Regions from separate parts of the Streptomyces sp. ADI95-16 genome, predicted to be linked through region 2. Evidence: predicted binding sites of a transcription regulator. Region 2 holds the regulator's gene; the other holds the start of a gene.
The links. The regulator HrcA, encoded in region 2, represses chaperone genes, less so after heat shock. The targets are predictions, from matches to a motif close to TTNGCACTCNGNNNNNCNGAGTGCNAA.
Positions count from the first base shown of each region.

Region 1 (3,402 bases), 1.9 Mb from region 2:
TCGCCTTGCGGCGGTCGCCGAAGCCCGGGGCCTTGACGGCCACGGCGTTGAACGTGCCGCGGATCTTGTTGACGACGAGGGTGGAGAGCGCCTCGCCCTCGACGTCCTCGGCGATGATCAGCAGCGGCTTGGAGCCACCCGCCTGGATGACCTTCTCCAGCAGCGGCAGCAGGTCCTGGATGGACGAGATCTTGCCCTGGTTGATCAGGATGTACGGGTCGTCGAGGACGGCCTCCATACGCTCCTGGTCGGTGACCATGTACGGCGAGAGGTAGCCCTTGTCGAAGGCCATGCCCTCGGTGAACTCCAGCTCCAGGCCGAAGGTGTTCGACTCCTCGACGGTGATGACACCGTCCTTGCCGACCTTGTCCATCGCCTCGGCGATGAGCTCGCCGACCTGCTGGTCCTGCGCGGAGAGCGCGGCCACGGCGGCGATGTCGGACTTGTCCTCGATCGGGCGGGCGGTCGCGAGGAGCTCCTCGGACACGGCCTTGACCGCGGCGTCGATGCCCTTCTTCAGGGCGGCCGGGGAGGCACCCGCGGCGACGTTGCGCAGGCCCTCGCGGACGAGCGCCTGGGCCAGCACGGTGGCGGTGGTGGTGCCGTCACCCGCGATGTCGTTGGTCTTGGTCGCCACCTCCTTCACGAGCTGCGCGCCCAGGTTCTCGTACGGGTCGTCCAGCTCGACCTCGCGGGCGATGGTGACACCGTCGTTGGTGATGGTGGGGGCGCCGAACTTCTTGTCGATGACGACGTTGCGGCCCTTGGGACCGATCGTCACCTTGACCGTGTCGGCAAGCTTGTTGACGCCGCGCTCAAGAGCGCGACGGGCGTCCTCGTCAAACTTAAGAATCTTCGGCATGGGAGCGGTTCAGCCCTCTCGTTGCGATCCCCGGCCGCTCACCGCGACCGCCTAGAACGAACTACGCCCCTCGCCGCCCGGCATCAGCAGGGGTGACCAGGGGCGTAGCTCAAAGCAAAACTGGAGAAGTGACTTACTTCTCGACGATCGCGAGCACGTCGCGGGCCGAGAGGACGAGGTATTCCTCGCCGTTGTACTTCACTTCGGTGCCGCCGTACTTGCTGTACAGCACGACGTCGCCGACGGTGACGTCCAGCGGGAGACGCTGGCCGTCCTCGAAGCGACCCGGGCCCACCGCGAGGACGACGCCCTCCTGGGGCTTCTCCTTCGCGGTGTCCGGGATGACCAGGCCGGAGGCCGTGGTCTGCTCGGCGTCGAGCGGCTGGACCACAATGCGGTCCTCGAGCGGCTTGATGGCAACCTTGGAGCTGGTGGTCGTCACGATCCGGTCTCCCCCTTCGGAGATCTCACGGGGTTAACTGTTTTGGGGTGGCGACCAGGTGGTTCCGTCGTCGCGGGTGCCGGACCTACCTGTCGCTGCGTTGGCACTCACCAGTGGCGAGTGCCAGGCCCGAGACTATTCCGGCGATTAGCACTCGGTCAAGCGGAGTGCCAATCCAACTCCGTTCGGGTCGTGATCCGGCCACGTCACCCCGCCTGTTTCCGGCCCGCGGGCGGGTGCGGCCCGGAGGCTCCACGGCCCGATATGTGACGCTTGAGCGATGCGCATCCTGGTGGTCGAAGACGAAGAAGGCCTGGCCGAGTCCCTGCGGCGGGGCCTCTGCGCCGAGGGCCACTGGGTCGACGTCGCCCACGACGGCCACCGCGGCCTCGACCTCGCCCTCACCGGCGGGGCCGTCGACGGGGCCGCCGCCGGAACGGCCGGAGGGGCCGCCGGCTACGACGTCGTCGTGCTCGACCTGATGCTCCCCGGCCTCGGCGGCCACGAGATATGCACCCGCATGCGCGCCCACGGCGACCCCACGCCCGTCCTGATGCTCACCGCCAAGGACGGCGAACGCGACGAGGCCGACGGTCTCGACGCCGGCGCCGACGACTACCTCACCAAGCCGTTCTCCTTCGTCGTCCTCGCCGCGCGGCTGCGCGCCCTGGCCCGCCGAGCCGGCGCGCCCGATCCCGGGCGGGTGCTCCAGGCCGGGGACCTCGTCCTCGACCCGCCCGCCCGCCGCTGCCGCCGCGGCGACCGGGAGATCGAGCTGACCGCCCGTGAGCTCGGCGTCCTCGCCTGTCTGCTGGAGCGCCCCGGCGAGGCCGTCGCCAAGCAGGAGATCCTCGACCGGGTCTGGGACGGCCCGCAGGCCATCGACCCGAACATCGTGGAGGTGTACGTCTCCTCCCTCCGCCGCAAGATCGACGCCCCCTTCGGCCGCCGCTCGATCCTCACCGTCCACGGCACCGGCTACCGGATGGCCCCCGACGGTGGCTGACCGGACACGGATGGGCCCGCTCCGGCGGCGCGCCGCGCTGGCCGCCGCCCTCGCGATGGCGGCCGTCCTCGGCGCCGGCGGGCTGTGGCTGTACACGCTGCTGCGGGCGAACCTGCTCGACAACACCACCGGCCGCACCGAGCTCGCCGCCCGCAAGGTCGCCGCGCAGCTCGACACCGGCTCCCTGCCGCCCGGCGGGCGGCTGCCCGCGCCCGAGGGCGGCGTCGACCTGGTCCTCGTCAAGGACGCGCGGGGCCGGACCGTCGCCACCAGCGGGGACCCGAAGGACACCCCGGAGCTCGGCCGGCTGCGTCCCGCCGCCGGGGTGGACTCCCACTCGGCCGTACTGCCGCCCGCGCGCCCCGGCGCGGAACGGCGCGCGGTGGTCGTGGTGACGGCGCCCGACGGGCGCGAGGTGTACGCCGTGTACGCGGTCACCGTGCTCGGCGACGTCGACGACGCGACCCGGGCGGTCGCGGTCGGGATGCTGGCCGGCGCGCCCCCGCTGATCGGCTTCGCGGCGGCCCTGGCCTGGTGGGTGACCGGGCAGGCGCTGCGCCCGGTGACGGCGATCCGGACCGGGCTGGCGGCGGTCACGGCGAGCGAGCTGGACCGGCGGGTTCCGGACCCGGGCGGGGCGGACGAGATCGCCGAGCTGGCCCGGACCGTCAACGACACGCTCGACCGGCTGGAGCGCAGCGACGCCCGCCAGCGGCAGTTCACGGCGGACGCCTCGCACGAGCTGCGCAATCCGCTGGCGGCGGTCCGGTCCCGGCTGGAGGTGGCGCTGGAGCGGCCCGACCGGGAGTCGGTGGCGGCGGCCCTGGCCGATACCGAGCGGCTCCAGCGCATCGCGGCGGACCTCCTCCTGCTGGCCCGGCTCGACGGCGACGGCGACGGGGACCGGGCCGCCGGCCGGGCCGGGGCCGACGGCCGGGGCGGGGGCGGGGCCGGTCACGGCCGCTCCGAGCCGGTGGACCTGGCGCTGCTGGCCGCGGAGGACGTGGCGCGGCGCCCGGATCCCCGGGTTCCGGTACGGCTGGTGGCGCGGGCGCCCGTACCGGCGTCCGGGGATCCGGCGCGGCTGGAGCG
Region 1 covers NZ_CP033581.1:4,917,631-4,921,032, reverse strand. Annotated here, with positions in the region: gene groL (chaperonin GroEL) at 1-862, opposite strand, end outside; gene groES (co-chaperone GroES) at 996-1,304, opposite strand; gene EES41_RS22010 (response regulator transcription factor) at 1,585-2,310, shown strand; gene EES41_RS22005 (cell wall metabolism sensor histidine kinase WalK) at 2,303-3,402, shown strand, end outside.
Region 1: groES (co-chaperone GroES) is a predicted target of HrcA. The motif match lies at 1,452-1,478, and genes of this name have one in related genera.

Region 2 (3,402 bases):
AGGAACCCGCGCGGCTCCAGCGGGAACACCCGCCGCTTGCCGAAGCGGTCCTCCAGCGTCACCGTGCCCGCCTCGCAGGCCACCACCGCGCCGCAGAAGTCCGTACCGGCCACCTCCACCACCAGGCCCGGGTCCGCCGCCACCTCCGGCACGGCTCGGGCACGCTTCCACTGCGGGGTCAGGTCGGGGGAGTACTCGCGCATCCGGCCGACGGTACGAGAGAGCCCGTGCTCACGCCTCCGACACGCCGAACCGCGCCCGCAGTGTGTCCCGTTGCGCACGCACGAAGGCCGCGCCGACCACCGCTCCGTGACCCGGCACGTACAGCGCGTCGTCGCCGCCCAGCGACAGCAGCCGGTCCAGCGCCGCGGGCCACTGCCGGGGCACCGCGTCCGGGCCGGCCGACGGGTCGCCCGACTCCTCCACGAGGTCCCCGCAGAACACCACCTCCCGCGCACCCGGCACGAACACCGCCAGGTCGTGCCGGGTGTGCCCGGGGCCGACGTTCGCCAGCAGCACCTGGACCCCGCCCAGGTCCAGCGTCCACTCGCCCGACACCAGGTGCTTCGGCGCCGCCAGCAGGTCCGCCGCCTCGGCGGCCTCCGCCTCCGCCAGCCCGTGCCGCACCGCGTCCCCGCGCAGCTCGTCGCGCCCCACCGACAGCAGCGCGTCCAGCCCGACCGCCCCGAAGACCTCGGCCCCGGAGAACGCGGCCCCGCCCAGCACGTGATCGAAATGGCCGTGCGTGAATGCGATATGGGTCACGCGGCGGCCGGTCAGCCGCTCCGCCTCGGCCCGCACTTCCGCGCCCTCGCGCACGCACGATCCGGGATCGACGAGGAGGACCGAATCGTCCCCCACCACCAGTCCCACCGTGCAGTCCCACACCGGAAGCCGCCGCCGGCCGGCCCGCCCGGTCAACCGCTCCCAGCCCGCCTCTTCCCATCGGACGTCCATGCCGTGACGCTACCCTGGCGACCCCCCGAGCGACCGCCCTTGCCTCCGGCGTACTACCCGGCCGTACACTGACCGGGGGTTCTCTGGCACTCGTATGCCCCGAGTGCCAAACGGGCCGGTACCAAGACCGAGACCACGACCACGCATCACAGCTGGAGGTGTGCGCGATGCTCAGCGAACGCAGACTCGAAGTGCTGCGCGCCATCGTCCAGGACTACGTCGGGACGGAGGAGCCGGTCGGCTCCAAGGCGCTCACCGAGCGGCACCGGCTCGGCGTCTCGCCCGCCACCGTGCGCAACGACATGGCCGTGCTGGAGGAGGAGGGGTACATCGCCCAGCCCCACACCAGCGCCGGCCGGATCCCCACGGACAAGGGCTACCGGCTGTTCGTCGACCGGCTGGCGGGCGTCAAGCCGCTGTCGACGCCCGAGCGCCGGGCCATCCAGAACTTCCTCGACGGCGCCGTGGACCTCGACGACGTCGTCGGCCGTACGGTGCGGCTGCTCGCGCAGCTCACCCGGCAGGTCGCCGTCGTCCAGTACCCGTCGCTGACCCGCTCCACCGTCCGGCACGTCGAGCTGCTGTCGCTGGCCCCGGCCCGGCTGATGCTCGTACTGATCACGGACACCGGGCGGGTCGAGCAGCGGCTCGTCGACTGCCAGACCCCCTTCGGCGAGGCTTCCCTCGCCGATCTGCGGGCGCGGCTCAACAGCCGGGTCGTCGGCCGTCGGTTCACCGACGTGCCGCAGCTGGTGCAGGACCTCCCCGAATCCTTCGAGGCGGAGGACCGGGCCACGGTCTCGACCGTGCTCGCCACCCTCCTCGAAACCCTGGTCGAGGAGGCCGAGGAGCGGCTGATGATCGGCGGCACCGCCAATCTCACCCGCTTCGGACACGATTTCCCCCTGACGATCAGGCCGGTGCTCGAAGCGCTGGAGGAGCAGGTCGTGCTCCTCAAGCTGCTGGGCGAGGCCAACGAGTCGGGGATGGCCGTGAAGATCGGGCATGAGAATGCCTACGAGGGACTGAACTCCACGTCCGTCGTCTCGGTCGGCTACGGTTCGGGCGGCGAGAGTGTCGCCAAACTCGGCGTGGTCGGACCGACCCGCATGGACTACCCCGGAACGATGGGAGCGGTACGCGCAGTGGCACGTTACGTCGGACAGATCCTGGCGGAGTCGTAAGTGGCCACGGACTATTACGCGGTCCTCGGCGTACGCCGCGACGCATCGCAGGACGAGATCAAGAAGGCCTTCCGCCGCCTCGCGCGTGAGCTCCACCCGGATGTGAATCCGGACCCGAAGACGCAAGAGCGTTTCAAGGAGATCAACGCGGCGTACGAGGTCCTCTCGGATCCGCAGAAGAAGCAGGTCTACGACCTCGGCGGCGACCCGCTGTCCTCCTCGGGCGGCGGCGGTGGCGCGGGCGGATTCGGTGCGGGTGGCTTCGGCAACTTCTCCGACATCATGGACGCCTTCTTCGGCCAGTCCTCGCAGCGCGGCCCGCGCTCGCGGACCCGGCGGGGCCAGGACGCGATGATCCGCCTGGACCTGGAGCTGGACGAGGCGGCCTTCGGGACGACCAAGGACATCCAGGTCGACACGGCGGTCGTCTGCAACACCTGCTCCGGCGAAGGCGCCGCCCCCGGCACCTCGGCGCAGACATGTGACATGTGCCGCGGCCGCGGTGAGGTCTCGCAGGTCACCCGGTCCTTCCTGGGCCAGGTCATGACCTCGCGCCCCTGCCCGCAGTGCCAGGGCTTCGGCACCGTGGTCCCGACCCCCTGCCCCGAGTGCGCGGGCGACGGCCGGGTCCGCTCCCGCCGCAGCCTCACGGTCAAGATCCCGGCCGGCGTCGAGAACGGCACCCGGATCCAGCTCGCGGGCGAGGGCGAGGTCGGCCCCGGCGGCGGCCCCGCCGGCGACCTGTACGTGGAGATCCACGAACTGCCGCACCCGACCTTCCAGCGGCGCGGGGACGACCTGCACTGCACCGTGACCATCCCCATGACGGCGGCGGCCCTGGGCACCAAGTGCCCGCTGGAGACGCTGGACGGCATGGAGGAGATCGACATCCGGCCCGGCACCGGATCCGGCCAGTCGATCCCGCTGCACGGGCGCGGCGTGACGCACCTGCGCGGCGGCGGCCGGGGCGACCTGATCGTCCACGTCGAGGTCACCACGCCGGGCAAGCTGGACGCCCAGCAGGAGGACCTGCTGCGCCAGCTGGCCAAGCTGCGCGGCGAGGAGCGGCCGATGGGCCAGTTCGCGCCGGGCCAGCAGGGTCTGTTCAGCCGTCTGAAGGACGCGTTCAACGGCCGCTGACGCCGAGCGCGGTCACCGTCGTACGAGCCCGGTCCGGGGACGCCCCGGACCGGGTTCGGCGCGTTCGCGCCGGGCGCCCGGCGCGAACGCGCCAGGCCGCTGAAGCGGACTATGCCAGGCG
Region 2 covers NZ_CP033581.1:3,000,853-3,004,254, reverse strand. Annotated here, with positions in the region: gene EES41_RS13165 (DUF3097 domain-containing protein) at 1-203, opposite strand, end outside; gene EES41_RS13160 (MBL fold metallo-hydrolase) at 232-957, opposite strand; gene hrcA (heat-inducible transcriptional repressor HrcA) at 1,125-2,141, shown strand; gene dnaJ (molecular chaperone DnaJ) at 2,142-3,281, shown strand.